DNA from 4 places in the Undibacterium sp. Rencai35W genome. Region 3 is predicted to be linked to each of the others. Evidence: predicted binding sites of a transcription regulator. Region 3 holds the regulator's gene; each other region holds the start of a gene.
The links. The regulator sigma-54, encoded in region 3, starts transcription at its own class of promoters, with help from an activator protein. The targets are predictions, from matches to a motif close to TGGCANGNAANCTGCTTT.
Positions count from the first base shown of each region.

Region 1 (2,210 bases), on a different contig from region 3:
GCTTTTTTGTTGAATGCGCTATTGCCAAGCCGGGATTGACCTGGAAATGATTAACGACATGTTTTTAGCTAAAAAATGGGGAGAGCCTGTCAGATCCTTTTCGGCGACGCGATACAGCAATCAGTGAGCACAGACCTAGTAAGGACAACGTTAGAGAAGCAGGCTCAGGCACCTTGTTGGTAATTTCCAACGGCTGGTCCGATGGACTGGCCGCAGTCAAACCGGTCATATCACCGATCGTCGTCGTAAAAGTATGCGTCGCATCAATGCTCGCGCCGAACTTGGCCCATAAGCCAAGATAAGAATCAATGAAGTAATAGCGGCCAGTTTGAAGATTAAAATTGAGATTGTTACTCAAAGGGCTGCCAAGCACGTCGCCAGAATCAAAGGACGCTTCCAGCTGATACCCTGCGCCAGTCAAAAATGCTTGGTCTGAGAAGTTTTGAAATTCCGCAGACGGTGTCACGTCAAAACTCGTAGTTAAGAGGGAGAAGACGCGTACCGTACCCGTAACGAAGCTGGCAGCGGTATCACCCGAGGTATCGAACAAGGATTTGCCAATCAAATCTGTGGCAGTAAAATTAATTGCAGCATTGAGCGTGCGATTGCTGCTACCCAGGCCGTCCCAGCTATAGCTTTGCAAGGCTTCTGAATGTGAAGAGACACGTGCATATGGTAGTGAAGTAAAGGCACCTTGCTTGATGGTCAGCACGCCTAGCGCGCCCGAGGCATCGACATAGGAACGGGTTTGATCCAGCCCAGAACTTGCCAACGTACTGGTTGTGAGGTTCGATGCGACCAGGCCGCCATAATTACCGTCGTAGGTTTCTTCTACTTTGGTAGAGGAAAAATCACCGCTGGCTTCGCATTTATCTGGCACCGTCGAGCCTAATACCCGGCTGGCGGCGCTTCTGCAATCGCGTACAAAAGAGAAGGTATGCGCTGCATTTGAGACAGTGATGGCGAACGCAGGTGCGCTGCTAAACATAAGAATGCCTGCGACTGCACAAAACAAACGGGAAACGATAGGTTGAGCCATGTTAGTACTCCTGTTTTGAGTCAAAGTGGGATATCTGAGACCGATGCACTGATCAAGCCTTGAGCGATTCACTGACTGAATACCGACTGAAATTCGCCTTTGAATTGAGGTATCAGGCGTAAAGCAAAAATGGTGCCAAAAATATAACTATCCTATGAGAAGGACATATTGGCTTTACTACAGGAAGGGAATTTTGAAGAGGCGTAAGAAATACCGACAGTTCAACAGGGCGGTGCCTGTCTTAAACCCGGATTTCTATCAGATCGCGATTACTTTATACGTCGTCACAATGCAGACGGCATGCCGTGTTGAGGGAAGTACTAACATCGCGCTGTAAGCGAGTGTGGGTGTGGGTGTGGGTGTGAGTGTGAGGGTCACAGCAGCAATTGTGTATCGGACCAAGCAGATCAACCAGCCGAACCAGTTCATCAAATACACATTTGCCGCTGTTTCAATGGTCAATCGCTAGTGACCCGACGTCAGGCGAACATTCAGGTCGTCGCGTTCTTCCATATTCTCGACTTCACCGTTCAGACGCTGATGAAGTTTCAGCTCATCGACATCATTCCCCCATTTGCCGACGACGATCGTTGCAACACCATTACCAACCAGATTCGTCAGCGCACGTGCCTCTGACATAAAGCGGTCAATACCGAGGATCAAGGCCAGACCCGCAACCGGAATACCGCCGACGGCTGATAAGGTTGCTGCCAGTACGATAAAACCGCTACCGGTAATTCCCGCAGCACCTTTTGACGTCAGCAACAAGACGGCCAGCAAGGTCACCTGTTGCATAAGGCTCATCGGCGTATCAGTAGCTTGCGCAATGAATACAGCAGCCATGGTCAGATAAATAGATGTGCCGTCAAGATTGAATGAATACCCTGTTGGAATCACCAGACCGACTACGGATTTTTTTACACCAAGATTTTCCAGCTTGGCGATCATGCCTGGCAAGGCGGATTCTGAGGACGAGGTACCGAGTACGATCAGTAATTCTTCCTTGATGTATTTAACGAATTTCCAGATGCTGAAGCCATGTACTTTTGCAATCGTACCGAGTACAACAAACACAAAAATCAGGCATGTTGTATAGAAAGCCGCCATTAGTTGCGCCAGCGGTAGCAGTGAGGCGATACCGAATTTACCGATCGTATAGGCCATCGCGCCG
Region 1 covers NZ_JBMPPC010000004.1:461,032-463,241, reverse strand. The annotation lists gene ACO0K3_RS11510 (PEP-CTERM sorting domain-containing protein) at 65-1,039, opposite strand; gene ACO0K3_RS11505 (dicarboxylate/amino acid:cation symporter) at 1,505-2,210, opposite strand, start outside.
Region 1: ACO0K3_RS11510 (PEP-CTERM sorting domain-containing protein) is a predicted target of sigma-54. The motif match lies at 1,160-1,177, and genes of this name have one in related genera.

Region 2 (2,210 bases), on a different contig from region 3:
TCTTAATAGCTGCATCAATAATTTTTTGTTCTTTAGGGTAATGCAAATAAAGTACTTTTACCGGCCTCGCTTTACTCAGGACTTGTGGCACTGACTCAGAATACGATTGCCAATAACTAGGACGAGTTCCAATGTCATTTCCGGCCAGAGCTTTAGTAATTGCATCTATCTTTTCCTCTCCAGTTATACTCGTTCTAGTTCCTAAAACAATCGGACCACCTAGTATTGAGCTTTTGAACCGGGCATGTGCCTGTGAGAGCTCGCTATCTGCGATATCAACATCCGTAATAACCCTAAAAAATACTCTCTCAAAAACTACAGCAACAGGTCTTGCTAAGTAAATACTGTGAACTCCATAAAATAATCCGCATAATTGGAGTACTACAATGAAACCAAGATCTCTGATTAACTCTGCCCTTTTTTTGCCTTGATCAAAGATAACAAATGTCAGCAAAGGCCCCAATACTAGGTCAACGCTAATCAATAAAATGAGCAAGGAAATTCCACCGGACATTTCGCTAAACGGCCACGGATACCAAACAAACAAAATTAAAATCGCCACAAATCCAGCCACAAATCCAGACAGCAATAAATGAAGCATTGCGGCCTTCAATCGGAACAAAAGTGTATTAATCGACATTTTTATAACCTTTAATTTTGAGTAAACTATTACCCCAAAATGTACTAATTTACGAATAAGACGAATACCGATAAATATTCTTAGTATAAGGATATGACTATAAGAAATAAAGCCCGCTATCGCGGGCCATATTGATTAAAAGTGCTGCTGCCATTAATTACGGCATTCGGCAGGAACATATTTATAAATCGCGGTAACTGCACCAGCTGCACATGCCCAGTTAACAGTTCTTGCACCAAGTGACGGTGTCAAAGTCATCGTTACAGTACCAGCCTTTGCAGTTGATATACCGGTAATTACACCGGTAGCATCTGTACATTTTACAGATGTGGTATTCACTGTTGCAGTAACCATGTCATCAATCCCCTTACAGCTACCTGCGGCTATGATATTTGCACTAGAGATATTCTCTGTGACGGTTGCTTTAAATCCTGACATAAGGTTAGTTGTCTCGGCAATACGGCTACGAATTGTATAGTCTTGGTATGCTGGTAAGGCAACTGCTGCCAAAATACCAATAATTGCTACGACAATCATCAATTCAATCAAAGTAAAACCAGTTTGATTATGCCGGCTCATTTTTGCTGTTTTCATTTTCAAACTCCCTGGCTGCAAATATATTATTTAAATAACTCTATGTAAAACATCAGCAAACAACGTGCCAGAGCCGTTAATTTCTATTAAGAATAAACAGATGGGCATAGCGTTTTATGAAACGAACCAGCATTCAATTTTCTATGAGATGAATAAACTATTTTGCCAAGATCTAGAATCAAATTTCCTCAAGAGTCTGCATCGCTTATCTGATCACCTTTAGTTACACATCTTTCAAATTGCATTTGATGAAACTAGAGCATCAGAAGTCCTTCTTTTGCGGACGGCAATCTTATAACTATTTAGATTTTGCTAGTTTTGGATCGTTTGAGTATTCACTAATTACTTTTAATTTACAGTAAGCACAAAAAATAAAGCCCGCGGTTGCGGGCTTTATTGAGCAAAGAGCTTACAACTATTAGTTACGGCACTCAGCAGGAACATATTTATAAATCGCAGTAACTGCACCAGCTGCGCATGCCCAGTTAACAGTACCTACACCAACTGTTGGCGTCAGCGTCATCGTTACAGTACCTGCTTTTGCAGTTGATATACCAGTAATGACACCAGTAGCATCGGTACACTTAACAGATGTAGTATTAGTTGTAGCTGTCACCATATCTGTAACACCTTTGCAACTACCAACGGCGATAGCATTAGCATTAGCAATGTTTTCTGTTACTGTCGCTTTGAAACCAGCCATCAAGTTTGTTGTCTCAGCAACACGACCACGGATTGTGTAATCCTGGTACGCAGGCAAAGCAACTGCAGCCAAAATACCGATAATCGCTACGACAATCATCAATTCAATCAAAGTAAAACCGGCTTGTGCACGTTGCATCATTTTTGTGGATTTCATTTTAAAACTCCTTGGTTGCAATAAATATTTCGGATGAACTACGCAGCAGTATGAGCAAACACCATGCCACATTGATTCTCTTATTTTCTTACCTAGAAAATGACAAAAAAAAGCTGT
Region 2 covers NZ_JBMPPC010000005.1:301,553-303,762, reverse strand. The annotation lists gene tfpZ (TfpX/TfpZ family type IV pilin accessory protein) at 1-640, opposite strand, end outside; gene ACO0K3_RS13265 (pilin) at 794-1,234, opposite strand; gene ACO0K3_RS13260 (pilin) at 1,653-2,093, opposite strand.
Region 2: ACO0K3_RS13265 (pilin) is a predicted target of sigma-54. The motif match lies at 1,287-1,304, and genes of this name have one in related genera.

Region 3 (2,210 bases):
TGGAGTTGCAAAAGGATGAGCATGGTAAGTTTCTGAATTCAGCCGAAATTGAGAAACGTCTGGATACTTTGCTGGCCGATTTGCAGATTGAGGGCATACGTGAGAATCAAGCACTTTCTTTGTCTGGCGGCGAACGTCGCCGGGTAGAAATTGCCCGGGCACTGGCAACAAATCCTCGCTTTGTGTTGCTGGATGAACCCTTTGCAGGTGTTGATCCGATTGCGGTGATTGAGATTCAGCGCATCGTACGCTTCCTGAAGGAACGTGGTATTGGTGTGTTGATTACCGATCATAATGTGCGCGAAACTTTGGGTATTTGCGATCACGCTTACATCATCAATCAAGGTGCGGTGCTGGCGAGTGGCAAGCCGGAAGATATCATCACGAATGAATCCGTACGCAGGGTTTATCTGGGAGAGCATTTCCGCATGTAGCGGGAAGCGAGATGATGATGAAACAAAGCCTGCAACTACGTACCTCACAACACCTGGCGCTTACGCCGCAATTGCAGCAATCAATTCGTCTTTTGCAGTTATCCACGCTGGAATTACATCAGGAACTGGAAAATCTATTAACTGATAACCCCATGTTGGAGCGGGTTGATGACCCCATGGATAATGCAGTGCGATTGCTGGCCGATGGCGCGATTAGCACGACTAGCAATAATTCAGAGTCGGAATTTGCAGTACAGGAAGTCGGTGCCGAGACTGCCGCTCCAGTTGCTGACAGCGGTGATAACACGGAAGTTGCTTCATCTGCGGACAGCACCAGCGCCAACGAAGAAGAGTGGAGCTTTGATGATGTGCCGCTAGGCAGTAAGTCCTCAGAGGAAGAAGATGGACGTCCGCAATTAGAAGCTGCGCAAACCAGTTTGCGAGATCATTTGCTGGAACAGATGCGGCTGAATATTCGCGAACCGCGTGATCGTGCTTTAATTGAACTGATGATTGATGCGCTGGATCCCAGTGGTTATCTGATGGAGACCTTGGATGAAATTCATGCGAGTTTGCCGCTTGAGTTGTGTGTAGAACCAGAGGAATTATCTTTCGCATTAACGATGCTGCAAAGCTTTGATCCTGCCGGGGTTGGTGCGCGCACACCGTCGGAATGTCTGGCTCTGCAAATCAAACGCTTACCTAAGATTCCCTTCGTAACACGTCGCCTGGCGCTGAAGATTGTTGAAGAACATATCACGTTGTTTGCACAGCGAGATTTCAATAAACTGAAAAAAATTCTCAATTGTGATGATGAAGATTTGCGTGAGGCGCAGGTAGTGATTCGCCAGTGTAATCCTAAGCCAGGTGCGGATTTTGCAACGGCTTCATCAGACTATGTCGTCCCTGATGTGATTGTCAGAAAATCAGCGAACGGCTGGCAGGTTTTGCTGAATCAGGATGTCATGCCCAAGCTCCGCGTCAATAGTATGTATGCCAACATCATGAAACAAAATCGTGGTGACGGGACGATGGGATCGCAGTTGCAGGAAGCGCGCTGGCTGATCAAAAACATGCGGCAACGTTTCGATACTATCTTGCGCGTTGCACAAGCGATAGTCGAAAGACAACGTAATTTTTTCACTCATGGTGCGGTTGCGATGCGCCCTCTTGTTTTGCGCGAAATTGCTGATACACTAGGTTTACACGAGAGTACTATTTCTCGTGTAACGACTCAAAAATACATGCTTACCCCGCATGGTATGTTTGAGTTGAAATATTTCTTCGGTAGCCATGTCGCGACGGAAACGGGGGGGGAAGCATCTTCCACCGCGATACGTGCACTCATCAAGCAGTTGATAGGAGCAGAAGACCAGAAAAGCCCACTCTCTGATAGCAAAATTGCAGACATGCTGGGTGAACAAGGCATGGTCATTGCGCGACGCACTGTTGCCAAATACCGTGAAGCCCTAAAAATTCCTCCAGTAAGCCTGCGCAAATCCTTGTAATGAACACCTGTAATTTAGTCTTGTAACTAAGCCTTGAAATTACGTTTTGTATTGCTATATATAATTTAGCTCGATGCATCAGAGCAAATGCTGAAGAAATTTATAGCAAGTAACATCACCATAGGAGCGTAGTATGAATCTCACCATCAGTGGACATCACCTCGAAGTAACTCCTGCAATACGTGAACATGTACAAAACAAGCTTGAGCGCATCAGGCGACACTTCGATCAAGTCATTGATATCGCCGTCATCCTGACGGTAGACAAG
Region 3 covers NZ_JBMPPC010000002.1:629,641-631,850, reverse strand. The annotation lists gene lptB (LPS export ABC transporter ATP-binding protein) at 1-434, shown strand, start outside; gene ACO0K3_RS06765 (RNA polymerase factor sigma-54) at 452-1,942, shown strand; gene hpf (ribosome hibernation-promoting factor, HPF/YfiA family) at 2,076-2,210, shown strand, end outside.

Region 4 (2,210 bases), on a different contig from region 3:
CCGGATCTGATAGAAATTTCTTGCCGCCGCTGGTCAATCACGGTGTCATTCTGGTGCCCCCAGAAAAATGATAAAGCGCCATGCCCGCGCGTGATTTATATGACCAGACGATCTGGGTGATACAAAACCTGAGATAACCGCACACTCGCCAAGGTACAAAAAACTAAAGCTCCCGAAGGAGCTTTAGTTTTTTTCCGGCCTTTGTCGAGAACGGATCTGGATTGTATGATTTATTACCCTTTAGTTACCCTTTACGACGACGTACCGCCAGGATTGCCAACGCGCTTCCTACTAACAAAATACTGGCTGGTTCCGGGATAGGATTGCCACCGTTTTGCTGTAAAAAACTAAATGTATTCAACGCATAAATACCGTTGTTATTGAGCGGAGCGTAGCTGGCACCGCAGAGTGGCTGACCGCATAAATTAGTGGTCGCAATCATGTCAATGTCGGCGATGATAAACAGAGATCCGGAGCCCGGTGCATATTCACCAGCGTGCCAAAACGCTGAGGTCACCTGATTCTCAACATTGCGGCCGCCTACGTGGCCGTTGTGCGCCAAAATGGCGGACTCATCCAATTGACCGACAGCATAGAACTGCTGGACATTGGTCGCGTTGCCGAAGGGGCCGTTGAACAGCGGCGCGCCGCCATTAGAGACGGAGCCCGTGCTACCCGTCGTGCTCATCCCTAAGGTTGTCCCCAGAACGTCGTGACTGGAATCATCCTGCAACAGGAACAGGTCACCACCACCGAGAAAATAATTCATGATCGCTGCTGAAAAACCGGCGCCTTCGCTATCGGCAACCCAAGTTCCGACAAACATATCGACGCCTGCCAGCGTACTGCTATTGACTGCGGTGAGATTGGTTGTGGTGATGGTGCGATTAACAATACCGGCGGGACCGAAATAAGCTGCATTCTCTAGTGCTCCACGAAAGCCCGTCATGTAAGAGCCGTTCCAGGCCCAGTTACCGCTGCTAGGAATAAGGGAACTGGCAGCACCCCCGACGACGTAGGCGTTGGCCGAAAGACAGGTAACCACTAGCGCCAGGCCAGCAAATAATTTTGATAATGCGTTGGACATAGTATCTCCATTGGGAATTAAAAGGATCTACGCCTGTCAAAACGGCGGGCGCTCAACACGCATTGCATAATTTATACCAGTTTTGTTAAGTGATTGATTTTAATCAGATATGTTAATAGTTATTTGACAACAACATGATATTTGTAAGAACGCCCGACGTTACAAGTTGCCGGTAGAACTCAGTTCTCTCACAGCAAGCAGATTTATTTTTAGTTTGTTCAGCTCGGCTGGGGTGCACGGTTTAATGTGAATGGTTTCATGCGGACGGAGGCCCGCTTGTCAATACTCGAATAGAAAACCAAGGTTAAATCCATGTCCTGGTTCTTGTGATTTATAGGGCTTTATGACAATGTGCACTACCTCAAATTATTGCCCCTATCTGCTGTTCTTTTTTTGTTGCTGCTTTTTCTTTGAAATCATTTAATGCCTGTTGTTGATCTATGCCGGTAATTTTTTATTTGTTCTGCGCTACCGCGATGGCCTGGTTCTGCCTGGCCGGGCAGCGCGTATGGATGAGTATGTTTGTGCTGACGATGGCGTGGGCGGTTTATGCAGCCCATGTCACGCCGGTCGGCTTGTTGCTCATCACGTTGATGAGCACTGCTGGCTGGGCTGCGCTGCAGGCCAAGGGCAGGCGACGGCAACTGTCAATGACGCTGACAGGCCTGCTGGGATTATTGCTGGCATTGCACAAACTGCCGGGGTTTACTGATATCGCTTTACCTGAATTGAATGTATTCACAGGCACTGACGCCAAACCATTTTATTTGCACCTGGATAAGGCGATTGCGGGCTTAGTCATGCTAGCGGTATTTTGTCGTGACGATGCCAGCCGACGCGGTACGATCTGGCGCAATCCCGGTCTGTGGCGCCTGATGCTAACAAGCTTGGCTGGGATTTTTATCATTGCCGTAGTAATTGGCCTGACGCTGCCGCAGTGGAAGTGGTCAGCGAACGCGTGGGCTTTTTTGGGCGTGAATTTGTTCTTCACTTGCCTGGCGGAGGAAGCATTTTTTCGCGCCGGCGTGCAACAAGGATTGCTAACACTGCTGCCGAAACATCGCTGGCTCTGCATTGGTATCGCCGCGCTGCTATTTGGGCTGGCGCATGCATGGGGCGGCTG
Region 4 covers NZ_JBMPPC010000004.1:395,735-397,944, forward strand. The annotation lists gene ACO0K3_RS11260 (hypothetical protein) at 1-120, shown strand, start outside; gene ACO0K3_RS11265 (PEP-CTERM sorting domain-containing protein) at 245-1,087, opposite strand; gene ACO0K3_RS11270 (lysostaphin resistance A-like protein) at 1,528-2,210, shown strand, end outside.
Region 4: ACO0K3_RS11265 (PEP-CTERM sorting domain-containing protein) is a predicted target of sigma-54. The motif match lies at 1,149-1,166, and genes of this name have one in related genera.